One region of the Paenibacillus sp. EKM206P genome, then DNA from elsewhere that is predicted to be linked to it. Evidence: riboswitches for the same ligand, from Rfam matches in the RefSeq annotation. Region 1 holds a riboswitch; the other holds the start of a gene.
What was found. A riboswitch is a leader RNA that binds a small molecule or an ion and turns the genes downstream of it on or off. The one in region 1 is predicted to bind S-adenosylmethionine.
Positions count from the first base shown of each region.

Region 2: it holds a riboswitch for S-adenosylmethionine, as region 1 does, so the genes downstream of both, metA (homoserine O-acetyltransferase MetA) here and G9G53_RS14405 (methionine ABC transporter ATP-binding protein) in region 1, are expected to answer to the same signal.

Region 1 is NZ_JAAMNQ010000006.1:67,816-75,659, forward strand. Features, by position in the region: gene G9G53_RS14380 (DUF2515 family protein) at 1-91, opposite strand, end outside; gene G9G53_RS14385 (thioredoxin family protein) at 331-675, shown strand; gene G9G53_RS14390 (COX15/CtaA family protein) at 895-1,824, shown strand; gene G9G53_RS14395 (UbiD family decarboxylase) at 1,954-3,720, shown strand; gene G9G53_RS14400 (Cthe_2314 family HEPN domain-containing protein) at 3,772-4,497, shown strand; SAM riboswitch class I at 4,622-4,761, shown strand; gene G9G53_RS14405 (methionine ABC transporter ATP-binding protein) at 4,897-5,919, shown strand; gene G9G53_RS14410 (methionine ABC transporter permease) at 5,916-6,584, shown strand; gene G9G53_RS14415 (MetQ/NlpA family ABC transporter substrate-binding protein) at 6,659-7,501, shown strand; gene G9G53_RS14420 (SDR family oxidoreductase) at 7,644-7,844, shown strand, end outside.
Region 2 is NZ_JAAMNQ010000001.1:494,589-502,432, forward strand. Features, by position in the region: gene G9G53_RS02405 (HRDC domain-containing protein) at 1-421, shown strand, start outside; gene corA (magnesium/cobalt transporter CorA) at 582-1,517, opposite strand; SAM riboswitch class I at 2,070-2,195, shown strand; gene metA (homoserine O-acetyltransferase MetA) at 2,314-3,231, shown strand; gene G9G53_RS02420 (PLP-dependent transferase) at 3,357-4,541, shown strand; gene G9G53_RS02425 (aminotransferase class I/II-fold pyridoxal phosphate-dependent enzyme) at 4,538-5,716, shown strand; gene mqnC (cyclic dehypoxanthinyl futalosine synthase) at 6,149-7,282, shown strand; gene G9G53_RS02435 (YitT family protein) at 7,379-7,844, opposite strand, start outside.

The DNA.
Region 1 (7,844 bases):
CTTCCTCAGCAACACGGGGAACGGAACCCAGTAACTTTAGCCCTCCCTGAAGCTGTCGAGATGCCGTATGGAGCCATTCGGTAAGAGACATGACTAAATAACCTCCTTTCCAACTGCAAGCATCCCCGTATCCTGCCAAGTAAGTTGGGTATGCTGTTAGGATGTCGTCGTTTATGTGGTGGATTCTTAAGTATATCTTTAGTATGCCTCAATGAGAGGGCTTCCAATCGGCATGTGAGCAGAATGGGGGAGTGTGCAAAAGCTTCACTTGGCGTTACAATAGAAAGTGCAATCTTTTCAGTATAAAAAGAATTTAAGGAGGAATCATCCATGCAAAAAATCGTCTCTCATGAAGACTTTAATAAGGCAATATCCACTCCGGGCGTAACGGTGGCTGTATTTAAGGCGGACTGGTGTGGGGATTGTCATTTCATTGATCCGTTCATGCCTGATGTGGAACAACAATATGCAGATAAGCTTACATTAATTGAGATTGATGTAGAACAGGCCGAAAGCGTCAGTCAAGAGCAGAATGTATTGGGGATTCCTAGCTTTATCGCTTACAGTGAAGGGCGAGAACTGGTACGTCTGGTGAACAGACTGCGCAAATCCCGCGAGGAGATTGAGCAATTTTTGGATCGGGCTGTTGAAGTCCATGCGAGCTTGGCAAAATAATGAATGCTGTACATGCATACATGAAGGTTCCAAATTGAATTTTAAACATCAAGACATTCAGAAAGCCGCTTCCTTTCAAGGGGGCGGCTTTCTCACGAACACGTTCACATTTTGTCAACAAAGCTCGTATGTCAAGGAACGATATATCAGTTATAATTACTATAAGTGATCATTTCACAACATATAAAGTGAATAAATATTATATTTGGAAGGATACGGGTGAATTTGAATAACAAAATTAGAATATTAAAATGGCTGGCACTCGTAACATGTATTGTCATGTTTTTGGCTACCTTCGGTGGAGGTGTTGTGACGCGGACGGATTCGGGTCTGGGCTGTGGCCGGGAATTCCCGCTATGCAATGGTAAGCTGGTTCCGGCACATACGATCGCATCCCTTATTGAGTTCTCTCACCGCTCCGTCAGTGCCATGGCCGGGATTCTTTCTATCGCCTCATTTGTTGGCTTTTTGCTGTTTATGAAGCATCGAAAGGATTTACAGCTATTCTCGCTGCTCACGCTCTTGTTTGTGATCATACAAGGTGCAATGGGGGCGTTGGCTGTCATATTCTCCCAATCAGCTGCGGTCATGGGACTGCATTTTGGCTTTGCGCTTATCGCTTTTGCCAGTGCGACTATGATGACGCTGGGGGCCTGGCAGGAGCATGCGGACTCACGCCACACTCCGCGTCTGATTCCTGGGCCTGTCAGTCGGGGCTTTCGTAATTTTATATGGCTATCGACGATCTATACCTATATTGCTGTCTATTCAGGGGCGTTGCTTAGTCACTCGGTCATCCAGAAGGTTGTAAATATTGGAGGCTTCATATCTCCACTGTTGCTTCATCAGATTTCAGCCGGTCTGCTGTTCGTCATTATCTTGGCTGTGGGTCACTACGCATACCGTTATCACCCGAATCACCGGGACATCCGTATATTGGGTGTTGTATCGGTCTTGTTAATCCTGCTTCAAGTGGTGATTGGAATTATCTTGCTGTACGTCAACAGACCTGAAATCTACATGTTTATCGTGCTGGGGCATATGCTGGTGATTGCATCGTTGTTCTCCATCTTGGCTTATCTGAGCTATCGTGTATGGCAATTGTCACCGGATCGCAAGCTTGTTCCGACCCAAGCACAACGTACCTAAGCATTTCATAGATCATAGTGAAGCGGATTTTTGCCCAAGTGGCGTTTAAACACGTATAATAGCATATAAGAAACAAACCAGGCCCACGAGTTTCTCGAGGGCTTGATTTGCTTAGGAGGAATCGTCCAGTTGATCTACCAGAATTTGCGCCAATTTATTGAAGCACTGCGTAAAGAAAATCATCTTAAAATTATAGAGGCACCTGTCGATCCTTACTTGGAGCTGGCTGAGATTCATCGAAGAGTCATTGAGGAAGAAGGGCCGGCACTGCTGTTCACGAATGTAAAAGGAACTCCGTTTCCTGTAGCCAGTAATCTGTTTGGCACGAATCGCCGTGTGGACATGGCTTTTGGCCCGCGCCCAGAGCAACTGATGGATGCGATTGTAGGAGCAACCAAAACATTGTTTCCACCTACACCCAAAGCATTGTGGAATGAACGTGGCCTGATTAAGGACATGCTAAAAGTAGGCCTAAAAACAGTATCTCATAGCGAGGCTCCTGTATTGGGAGTTCGCCGTACAGAGGCTCCGCTGGCACCACTGCCTAAAGTGACCAGTTGGCATGAGGATGGAGGACCGTTTATTACCCTTCCACTCGTGTATACCGAGAAGCCAGGTCAGCCCAAGGATCATAATCTGGGGATGTACCGCATTCAGATTTATGATGATCAGACGACGGGCATTCACTGGCAAATTCATAAAGGCGGCGGTTTCCATTATCATGAAGCGGAGCTGCGTAATGAGCCGTTGCCTACGACGATTATCATCGGTGGCCCGCCTGCTCTGATTGCGTCTGCCATTGCTCCAGCACCGGAAAACTTGCCTGAGCTGTTGCTGGCTTCGCTTATTATGGGAGGCAAGCTGCCCATGACAGAGGACCCGCTTGGGGGTCATCGGATTCCAGCAGAAGCAGAATTTGCAATCAGCGGTTATGTGCCACCTCATGAACGCCGTCCGGAAGGCCCGTTTGGCGATCATTTTGGATATTATTCATTACAGCATGATTTCCCTGTATTTCATGTCAAACATATGCATCACCGCAAGGATGCCATTTATCCGGCAACCATTGTAGGTAAGCCTCGGCAAGAAGACTACTACCTCGGTGAGTTTTTGCAACGTCTGCTGTCGCCTGCCTATCCGCTTGTGATGCCTTCCGTCAAGTCCCTGTGGGCGTATGCGGAAACGGGCGTACATGCGCTGGCAGCGGCAGTCGTACGTGAAAGCTACTCCCGTGAAGCGCTTGTATCCGGTTTTACCATTTTGGGTCAAGGTCAATTGTCATTGACCAAGTTCCTGATGCTGACAGATCGAGTCATTGATTTATCTGACTTTAACCTGCTGCTGGAAACCATTCTGGAGCGATTTAATCCAGCAAGGGATTTATTTATTTTCAATCACACGTCACACGATACACTCGATTACACAGGCCGCAAGCTGAATCATGGCAGTAAGGCGATCCTGATGGGAATAGGTGAGCCTGTACGTGAATTGCCTCGTGCTTATGAGGGAAGCGATCTGCCGGGGATTCGTGAAATTGAACCCTATTGCGGAGGTTGCCTCGTCGTATCGGGTGCGTCTTTTGAGCAAGATCCTGAGCTGGCGGCACGTGTTTTGGAGCGATTAGCTGCGGGTGAGCAAGAGTGGCCGCTCGTTTTCATTGTGGACGATGCCAAAGAAGTCGTTCGCTCTCAAGCCTCGTTCCTATGGACGGTATTCACTCGCTTTAACCCGGCTACGGATATGTACGCGGACAGCGAAGTGCGTTTGCATCATCTGAACTATAAGCTGCCGATTGTAGTGGATGCGCGTATGAAGCCTGGGTATCCGAATGAGGTGTTACCGCGTGAGGATATTGTTAAGCTTGTAGATCAACGATGGACGAGTTATTTCGCTTGACGCCCTAATTAAACCTACAGCCGGATTTTACATTTATAAGGAGGCGTAAGCATGATACGCAAGCTACTGGGTGAGCCGCCACGTGTGAACAAGGGCATCTTGCTGGATGCCATGAATAGCATGTCAGATATGTTAAACCTGCTGGAGCGGGAAATTCAGGCTGGTGGAGATCCGACCCACGACTTTCGGAAGGCGGATATTTTGACACGTGGTCTAATGTCATCTCTGGATGAACTGGAGCAGAGCCATCATGCTACCGCCTTTTTCCGTATGAAAGTGAAAGCCGGATATGCTGAAGATATGAGTGAGGATGAAAAATCCGATTATGCATTGTATGTTTTCTTTTATAAAGATGGGTTTGTGAGGGTATTTTCCATTTTGGATAAGCTGGGCAACTGGCTGAATGATCTGTATGATTTAAAAACAGGGCAGTATAAGGCTCATTATTCGTATTTTACCGTGTTGCGACAGCTCAAGTATCTCAAAATGCATCCTGTATTGACCGATAATTTAAATGATATCAAGGACACATACAACGATGCCATCAATCGGCTGCGTAAGCGGCGTAATACGGAGATACACTATATGAATACGGAAATGCAGGATGATCTCTGGCAACGGCACCGAGCTTTGTATGGAAAAATCCAACTGGAGGATCTCGATCACCATTTGGAAGATTTGCAGCAGGGCTTGGAAATGGTATGTCGGTCGCTGTCAAAGGCCTTTACTTATACTGCGAAACAATGGGAGAACCGGGCAGTACGCCCAAAAATATGATAGAAAATATCCTTTGACAAAGCAATGTAAACTATCTATACTGAAACCTAGTTTCAGAAAAATGCCTGAATTATATTTTTTATATAAACTTAACGGACAGCTAAAGCTGGAGTTTAACATATTTTTCTTATCCAGAGAGGTGGAGGGACTGGCCCGATGAAGCCCGGCAACCCGTTTTTTCCCGGTGTAATACACTGGGAGGGAACATGATGGTGCTAATTCCTACAAAACCGCTAGAGTTATAGCGATTTTGGCAGATGAGAAAAGGTTCGCAAGGTGGGGCCCTTTTCATTCTGTGAAAGGGGCTCTTTTTTGTATAAATAAATAGCGATTTTATACAATCCTGAGAGATGACAACTGGTTAAAAGGGTAAGGAAGAGTGAAGGGGGTCGCAGCACGTTGATAGAGCTTAAGCAGTTAACCAAGCATTATGGCAAAGGCAACCGACGCGTTAATGCGCTGTCTGGGTTGAATCTTTCTATAAAGCGTGGAGAAATATTCGGAGTGATTGGTCACTCCGGGGCAGGGAAAAGTACATTGATCCGCTGTATTAATTTATTGGAACGCCCTACTTCAGGTGAAGTATGGGTAGACGGGGTAAACCTCACTACTGTGAGTCAATCCCAGTTACAAATGCAGCGCCGAAAAATCGGAATGATTTTTCAGCATTTTAATTTGTTGTCTTCGGCGACGGTATATGACAATATTGCATTTCCGTTGCGGCTGGTAAACACGCCCAAGCAGAAGTTGGACAAGAAGGTTCGTGAACTGTTGGAATTGGTGGGTCTCGAAGAACACAGTGGAAAGTATCCGTCACAGCTCTCAGGTGGACAGAAACAGCGAGTAGGAATTGCGCGGGCGTTGGCTAGTGATCCTCATGTATTGCTGTGTGACGAAGCGACTTCTGCGCTTGATCCACAGACGACGGGGTCTATCCTGAAATTGCTGCTGGATATTAATCAGCGCTTTAATTTGACTATCGTGCTGATTACACATGAAATGCATGTCATTCAAAGCATCTGTGATAAAGTTGGCGTCATTCATCAGGGTGACATCGTGGAGCAAGGTCCGGTGGCGGAAGTATTTTTGAAGCCGCAGCACCAGGTAACCAAGGACTTTATCCAGCGGGAGTCAGAACATCCCGAGGAGTTGCAAGCAGCGATTGCGGCAGCAGGTGGCGGCGAGTCGGCGCAGGTGGTACGTATCTCCTTCTTGGGCAGCAAAACATATGATGCGATTCTGTCGCGTACGGCTCGAAGCACTGGGGTTGATTTTGCGATCTTGCAGGGAACCATATCTACGATTAAAAATGTACCCTATGGTCAGCTAATCGTTCGTTTTGAAGGGAATCATGAGGATATAGAGCATACGCTGCGCGAAGTGTCTGGGCAAGGACTTGATGTGGAGGTGATCGGACAATGAGCGAACTTGATTTTTCACAAGTGAGTTGGGAAGAGCTAGGGAATTCTACGCTGGAAACCCTTCAGATGCTCGGTGCATCCGCATTGTTCACCCTCATTATTGGTTTGCCGCTCGGCATATTATTGTTTCTGGCGAGCCGCTCCTCGTTGACTCTGATGAAGGTGATATACATTGTATTATCATTCATCGTTAACATTTTACGTTCCGTGCCATTTATCATTTTGATCGTTGCACTTATTCCTTTTACACGATCGCTGGTAGGTACCTCGACCGGGGTGTTGGGAACCATCCCACCATTGGTTATCGGGGCTGCCCCATTCTTCGCACGTCTTGTCGAAACGTCTCTGCGTGAAGTGGACAAGGGTGTCATTGAAGCCGCACAAGCAATGGGGGCCTCGACAGGACAAATTATCCGGCGTGTGCTGTTACGTGAGGCACTTCCGGGACTGCTAGCCGCATTAACCATTACCGTCGTTACACTCGTATCCTACACGGCAATGTCCGGGATGATCGGGGGCGGTGGACTGGGTACACTGGCTATCAACTACGGCTATTATCGTTATGAAACGGCTGTAATGATCGTTGCGGTCGTGCTGATGGTCGTATTGGTTCAATTGCTGCAAATGGCGGGAGACCGTCTCGTGCGGCATTATACTCGAAAATAGGGAAAACATATAGATATCCTTATTGATCAGGACGTCTGCTCCTGAATATTACAAATTATTGGAGGGGTAATAACATGAAGAAATGGGTATTGGCTGTATTAAGCTTGACATTAATTGCGGTGCTGGCTGCTTGCGGCACAAAGAGCACAACATCGGATACAAACAATGCGGCCGAAAATACAGGCGGATCACCACGTGAAGTGGAGCTGAAAGTTGGAGCTTCTCCTGTGCCGCATGCGGAAATTTTGGAAGCAATCAAACCTCAGTTGGAAAAAGAAGGGGTTCGTCTCCAAGTCGTTCAGTTTAACGACTATGTACAGCCGAACGTTCAATTGTTTGACAAGCAGTTGGATGCTAACTTCTATCAACATGTACCTTACTTGAATGTTATGAACAAAGAGCGCAAAATGAATTTGGTTTCTGTGGGCGCGGTTCACCTGGAGCCTTTCGGCATCTACTCCCAAAAATATAAAAAGCTTGATGAACTCCCAGATGGCGCAACGGTAGCCATTCCGAACGATGCAACAAACGGAGGCCGTGCATTGTTGTTGTTGGAAAAACAAGGTCTGATCAAGCTGAAAGACGCAAGCAACATTGAAGCTACGGTAAAAGATATTACTGAAAATAAGAAAAACCTGAAATTCAAGGAGCTGGAAGCGGCTATGCTGCCACGTCAGTTGCCTGAAGTGGACATTGCGTTGATCAACACGAACTACGCTCTGGAAGCTAAGCTGAACCCGACGAAGGATGCACTGGCACTGGAAGATAAAGATTCTCCATATGCTAACGTTCTGGTAGCTCGTCCTGATAATAAAGATTCTGAAGCGATTCAGAAGCTGCTTAAAGCTTTGCAATCCCCAGAAACTAAAAAATTCATTGAAGATAAATACCAAGGCGCAATTATCCCGGCATTTTAAGTAGGGAACGAGAACACATTGCACGCAAACCCCAGATTCTCTTGAACAAGAGGACTGGGGTTTCTTTTGGATAGAGTTGTAGGGGAAGCTTAAATATTTTATACTTGGGGGTGACCGTTCTCTGTGAACAGGAGGAAAATTGTTGAGAGATAAAGTCGCATTCATAACGGGTAGTGCCAAAGGTTTAGGTAAAACGACCGCTCTGCGTCTGGCGAATGAAGGCTGTAATATTGCGCTGAATTATGTGCATAGCCAAGCAGAAGCCGAAGCGCTTAAGCGGGTGATTGAGTCTAAGGGAGTACGCTGCCTGTCTTTACAAGGGGATATCACTGTTCAGAAAGAT
Region 2 (7,844 bases), on a different contig from region 1:
AGTTTTTTTGTCATGGTTATACAAGCAAAAAGAGAACCAGTACAGGCAGGAGCTGAACAAATTCAGCTTAACTAGAACGATTATTGAAGGCATTTCGGACGGTCTTTCACTGGAGCATATCGGAATGAAGACAGGTTTGCATCGTAGAGAGATGATTGAAGCTGTGGAGCATTTGGATAGAGACGGTATTGATATGGACAAGCTGATCCACAAGGAATTGGTGAATGTATCTGAGGCGGAGCAGGCAGCTATCTGGTCTGCTTATGAAGAGTTGGGGGATACGTTGCTCAAGCCCGTCATGCTGAAAGTGTATGGGGAAGAAAAGGCAACCGAAACAGGACTGGATCAGATTTATGAGCGTCTGCGTCTGATCCGTATACGGTTTCGTCATCAGCAGGTACCCGGCCGACATGTTGGATAATATAGAACTAGTTGGATAAAGCTGGGTATTAAAGTATATTCAGGGTCCAACATACTAAAAAGCAGCAGCCAGTTCCTCACAGGACACGGCTGCTGCTTTTTATGACCAAGCTTGAAAATAGAAAAAAGTATCCAATTTGATACTTTTTCCCCTTTTATTTTTAAACCCAGTCTTTCTTACGGAAAATACAGAACATACTGACGCCTAATGCCACCATAATACCAATGACGACAAAATAGCCATAACGTGTATGAAGCTCAGGCATATTATCGAAGTTCATCCCATATATTCCGGTAATGACCGTCAATGGCATAAATACGGTCGTAATTGCTGTAAACACACGCATAATTTCATTGGCACGGTTGGCGATACTGGATTGATAAGCTTCTCGAAGGTTACCCATCAAGTCGCGGTAAGTTTCGAAAGTCTCCGAAATTTTCACAGCATTTTCATAAATGTCGCTAAAATATTTTTGCAATTGATCGTCGATGAGCCGCAAATCCCGCTTGTTCAGGGTATTGATGACTTCTTTTTGCGGGCCCAACACTTTTTTCAGCCACAGAATCTCACTGCGTAAGCCGATGATTTCGTTCAAATGCGACTTTTTCGTATGCATTAGAATATCTTCTTCCAGCTTTTCAATGCGGACCTCAATCCGGTCACCAACCAGAAAATAGTTGTCAACAATTAAGTCGACCAACAGATACATAAAACGGTCAGGCTGGCTGACTTCTTGCTCCCACAGCATAGGCTTGAGGGTACGAAGCTCATTGATTTTCTGCTTGGTCACCGTAATGATAAAATGGCGGCCGAGAAAAATGTTCAAAGCTCGCAAAAATATTTCTTCATCATCAAAACGAATGCTATTTACAACGATAAAATAATGGCTTTCATAAATTTCAATCTTCGGACGCTGTTCTTCTTCACTCAAACAGTCTTCTACTGCAAGATCATGCATGGAAAATAAAGGCTGGAGCACTGCCAAATCATCGACATCGGCATCAATCCAATAAAAACCTTCTGCCGGTGCAGTAAGCGCCATTTCAATTTCTTCGACAGGGGTAAAAACCCCGTTGTTGACCAAACGGATTTTCATATACGTCACTCCTTATGCTCCGCCGTAACGGAAATACGTTTACCTTAAGCATAAGGAATGGACTCAGTTAGCCAGTTAGCCGGTGCGGGTAAGCGTGCACTCTCATCAAAAGCCGGAGGCTTTTGGAGCATGCAGAGCCTGGCGTCCCGTCTTTCGGCAAGCTGAAGTCATTCCTATGCTGTTGTTCAGGGATCGCCGCCTATTCGGACTCGGGTCGCCTTCCATTCCGGATTCACCTCTCAAATGTTCTTTTTTTAGATTGCCACAGTATCGCAGGAAACACTCAAGTCTGCACTACTGCTCCATATTTTTGCCTAATAGCACTTGTATAGTATAACGCTCGGCCTACGGCCTTTCAAGCGCAAAATCATGGGCAAAATCAACAGTAGTGGCAAGAGCTTCAGCGATAGGAGGGATATGATTTAACCTATGGAAAAGGTAGACAAAATGTGAATGCAGGTTACAAATTTGCAAGTCCCATCTTGACGAAGCCCAGCCGATGCATTAAAGTGAACAACAAGAACTTTGTGAACCCAAAATGAATATAGCGAAATCTTATCAAGAGCAGGTGGAGGGACTAGCCCGATGATACCCGGCAACCGGCGATTTTAATCGCACGGTGCTAATTCTTGCAGGACGCGCGCTTTGTACAAAGCGCGTTGCCCTGACAGATGAGAGAGGCGCATATGGATACAAATATGACCTTTCTCTAACCAGAGAAAGGTCTTTTTATTATATGCCCGGCATCTCAACAAGACGATTTTCGCAAAACTTACCTAACAAGGAGTGAGTTTACATGCCGATTAAAATCCCAGACACATTACCTGCTAAGGAAGTGCTGGAGGGCGAAAATATTTTCGTAATGGATGAAAGCTTGGCTTATCATCAGGATATTCGTCCGTTGCGTATCGCCATTTTGAATTTAATGCCTACAAAGGAAACGACGGAAACCCAACTGTTGCGCCTGGTCGGCAATACGCCGTTGCAAGTGGATGTCACGCTGGTGCACATGAAGTCTCATGTATCCAAAAATACATCGCAAGAATATTTGAACATGTTCTATAAAACGTTCGACGAGATCAAGAACAGTCGTTTTGACGGCATGGTCATTACAGGAGCCCCGGTTGAACAGCTTGAGTTTGAGGATGTGAACTACTGGGAGGAAATCCGGCAAATCTTTGAATGGACGAAAACGAATGTAACTTCGACCATGCATATCTGTTGGGCCTCACAGGCAGGCTTATACCATCATTTCGATGTCCCTAAATATGGGCTCGACTACAAATGCTTCGGTGTATTTCCACACACCGTGATTAAACCTAAAGTAAAATTGTTACGCGGCTTTGATGAACTGTTTTATGCTCCTCATTCCAGGCATACGGAGGTTCGTCGGGAAGATATTGATCATATCGCCGAATTAGAAGTTTTATCCGAATCCGAAGAAGCTGGAGTGTACCTCGTAGCCACGCTTGACGGTAAACAAATTTTTGTAACTGGGCATTCTGAATATGACCCGCTTTCACTGAAATGGGAATACGACCGCGATGTAGCCAAAGGAATGGATATTGAAGTCCCCAAAAATTATTTTCCTAATGATGATCCTGAGCGCACCCCCCCCTCAATTTGGCGGGCGCACGCCAATTTATTATTCTCGAATTGGCTGAACTATTATGTATACCAAGAAACACCTTATGATATCGGGCCCCAGATTTAAAAAAGGAGCATGTAGTTTACCTTTGTAGAGTATCACCTTGCAGTAGCGCAGCAGTATAGTCTTTGACATCCATTTTTGCAGGATTGGTTATAGCACCCACTATGGAAGTTAACAGGAGGATTCATATGAGTGAGAAACAGTGGAAAATCGAAAGTAGATTGGCACAAATCGGTTCAGTAGAAGAGCCAGTAACCGGGGCTGTTAATTACCCGATTTACCAATCTACGGCGTTCCGCCATCCCCGTCTGGGTCAAAGCACAGGATTTGATTACATTCGGACGATCAATCCCACGCGAAAGGTACTGGAAGAGGCTTCTGCTGCACTTGAATCGGGTGATGCAGGCTTTGCATGCAGCTCAGGTATGGCGGCGCTGCAAACGGTATTTGCATTGTTTGGACAGGGAGATCATCTCATAGTATCGCTGGATCTGTATGGCGGGACGTATCGTTTGCTGGAGCGTATTTTGTCTAAATTTGGTGTGACAGCCAGTTATGTGGATACGAACGATCTTGAAGCGCTCGAACAGTCATGTCGACCGAATACCAAAGCTGTATTCATAGAAACGCCTACAAATCCGTTAATGATGATTACTGATATTCGAGCGGTGGCTAAATGGGCATCACAACATCAGTTGCTTACCATTGTAGATAATACGCTGCTAACGCCATATTTCCAGCGGCCATTGGAACTGGGCGCGGATATTGTGGTACATAGCGCAACCAAATATTTGGGCGGACACAACGATGTGCTGGCAGGGTTGATCGTAACCAAAGGCAAAGAGCTATCAGCTGAAATTGCATTCCTGCACAATTCCATAGGGGCAGTGCTTTCCCCAAGCGATTGCTACCAGTTAATGAAGGGCATGAAGACGTTAGCGCTGCGTATGGACCGGCACGAGCATAATGCAACAGTGCTGTCTAACTATTTACTGACGCATCCGGCTGTGGCGGAAGTATTTTATCCAGCTCTAGAAGGCCATCCAGGTCGTGAGATTCAAAATAAACAATCCAGCGGAAATACGGGTATCTTTTCCTTTAAAGTAAAGGATGCTCGTTATGTGGAACCTTTGCTTCGTCACATTAAGCTCATTGCGTTTGCGGAAAGTCTCGGCGGTGTGGAATCGTTAATGACCTATCCCGCTGTGCAGACACATGCGGACATACCAGCAGAAATTCGGGATGCAGTCGGGGTAGATGACAGGCTGTTGCGTTTCTCCGTAGGCATTGAGCATACAGACGACCTAATTGAAGATTTACGTTCGGCGTTGGAAGCGGCACGTCAAGAAGTAGAAGGAGGAGAGCTGCAATGATAGAGGATGCGAGGAGGATCGGGCAGGATCTGAACAAAGAGCGGAAGTTCGCTACCAAGCTGCTGCATTTTGGCTCTGAAATTGACAGCGTTACGGGGGCATCGAGCGTCCCGATCTATCAAGCTTCTACCTTCCACCATCACGATATTTTTAATCCTCCACAGCATGACTATAGCCGTTCAGGTAATCCGACACGACAAGCTTTGGAGGATTATATCGCTTTATTAGAAGGCGGGGCGTGCGGTTTTGCCTTTGCATCAGGTATGGCGGCCATCTCTACTACATTTATGCTCTTGTCTGCTGGAGATCATGTCATTGTTTCCGAGGACGTATATGGAGGAACATATCGACTGCTGACCTCCATTTTGAAACGGATGAATATCGAAACGACCTTCGTCGACATGACGGACCTCAACCTTGCGAAAGAGGCGTTGCAGGAGAATACAAGGGCTGTATATATGGAAACTCCGTCCAATCCGACACTCAAAATTACCGATGTGGCAGGAATAACTTCTTGGGCACAGGACAACGGGCTTTTAACGTTATTGGATAATACTTTTATGACACCTTATTATCAACGTCCGATTGAGCAGGGAGTTGATATTGTATTGCACAGTGCGACCAAGTTTCTGGGCGGACACAGCGATGTGCTGGCAGGACTTGCGGTAGCACGTACCGAATCGTTGGGAAGACAAATCAAGCAGCTCCAAAATGGACTGGGTACCGTGTTGGCTCCGCAGGAGTCATGGTTGCTCATGCGCGGTATGAAGACACTGGAGGCTCGTATGGCTCACAGCGAAAAGAGCGCAGCGAAGCTCGCTAACTGGCTGAACGAGCGCAACGACATTGAGGCGGTATACTACCCGGGTCTGGAGAATCATCCAGGGCGTGAAGTTCATGAGCGCCAATCCAGCGGTTATGGTGCAGTGATATCTTTTGATGTGGGTTCTGGTGAGCGTGCAAAAGAAGTCCTCAGTCGCGTACGTATTCCAATTGTAGCGGTGAGTCTGGGAGCTGTGGAAAGCATCTTGTCGTATCCGGCGATGATGTCACATGCGGCTATGCCCCATAGTGTACGATTGGAGCGCGGGATTACGAACGGACTACTCCGTTTCTCCGTAGGTTTGGAGGATATTGACGACCTGATCAGTGATCTGGATGAGGCGCTGCGCTAGAGCGTTAGCACATCCGCAGCATCTTTGTCGTTTTCACGCTGAGAGCAAATATGTACAGTACTAAACAGCAAGTTTCCAGTATTTCAGGAGGCTTGCTGTTTTCTATAAAATAACATGAACGACAGTGTGAAAAAAGACACTTTTCAGTTCTGTTTTCTTATTTTTTGGCTATATGCAACGTTGAGATAAGCTTGGCAGTTGCCTGTTTTCCTAGGTGAAAAGCAGAAAGAAGCGGGAATAAGTATGGTTCCTTACCTAAAGATATGTTAGTATTATCATTAGGTTTTACTATGCTAAATAGCACAGACAACATACAAGGCTAGTCATGAACATACATTACGGCAGGGTTCGAACGCAGGTTTGTGAAAGCATTCTCGTTCATAAGTCCTGTCGTTCATTTCGTCGCCCTGTGACAGCGAAGGAGGATACACCATGAGTGTAATCGACCATATTTTAGATAAAGCCCTACGCGGCGAACGCCTGAATTTAGAGGATACCGTTGCTTTGTTCGAATCAGACGAGGTAGAAAAAATCGGTCATGCGGCGAATAAAGTCATGAATCGCATGCATCCCGATCCCGTTAAAACCTTCGTTATCGGACGAAATATTAACTATACAAACGTGTGTGACGTATACTGTCGCTTCTGCGCTTTTTATCGTAGACCAGGTTCTGATGAAGGTTATGTTTTGCCGGATGAGGTGATCTTTCAGAAGATCAAGGAAACGCAGGAAGTAGGTGGCACCGAAATTCTAATGCAAGGCGGTGTGAACCCGAATCTGCCGTTCAGTTATTATACCGATTTGCTGAAAGGTATCAAGGAGCGTTTTCCCGATATTACGATGCACTCCTTCTCGCCAGCTGAAATTCACAAAATGAAGGAGAAATCTGGTCTTTCTATGGAAGAAACAATCCGCGCCATTCATGAAGCTGGATTGGATTCGCTTCCGGGCGGAGGTGGAGAAATTTTGGATGACCGCACACGCCGCAAAATTAGCCGTCTCAAAGGCTCTTGGCGTGATTGGATGGATGTCATGCAAACGGCTCATAAGGTTGGGATGAACACGACTGCTACGATGGTTATTGGCTTTGGCGAGTTGATGGAGGAGCGTGCGCTGCATTTGTTGCGTGTTCGTGATGCTCAGGACGAATGCATTGAAAACAAATATAATTCTGAAGGATTTTTGGCCTTTATTCCTTGGACCTTCCAGCCAGACAATACCAACCTGAAGAAGGAACGTCAGACGCCGGAGGAATATCTGAAGACCGTTGCGATCAGTCGTCTTGTATTGGATAACATCAAGCATATTCAATCCTCATGGGTAACTATGGGACCTGAAATCGGTAAAAAATCGTTGTACTACGGTTGCGATGATTTTGGTAGCACCATGATTGAGGAAAACGTAGTTTCCGCTGCAGGCGCAACGTATAAGGTTAACATTGAATCCATTTTACAGTTGATCCGCGAGACGGGTCACATTCCGGCACAGCGTAATACCCGTTATGATATTATTCGTACTTTTGACAGTGCCAGCAGTATTGAACATGATTTTATCATGCAGAATTAATATCCGTTAATATAGTGTTCATTACAAAACGCCTATCTGTACTAATCGTTATACATAGATTAGTGCAGATAAGCGTTTTTTTGATGTGTTACTTTGCTATGCTTTCCATCGTTTCATATACATGATCTCAGCTTGCGGGTCTGCCATTTGGATGACTGCCTTAAAGCGCTGCAAATCCAACAGATGAACGCTGTAAACGATGACCATTTGTTCTTTTTTATCCTCAGATTCGCTTTTGATCTTGCCCTCTATCTGGGCAGAGCCTTCAACAGGCGTGCTGTGTATACGCAACCTGCGATATATAGCATCCTCGACGGTTGGCTGCTTCTTGCTGACAACACAAACCATACGCGTCAGACCGGTAAACATCAGCCGGGTCGTTTCGTAGGCGGCGAGGCAGGATAAGGCTGAATATAGAGCTGGCTCCCAGCCTAGCACAAAGCCAGCTGTAATGAGCAGCAGACCGTTACATAGCATAACAATCTGTATTAACGGAATCTTGCGGTGTGTTAGCAACAATGTGGATGGACGGCCATCGCCTGGTTCGTTAAGTCCTAGTGAA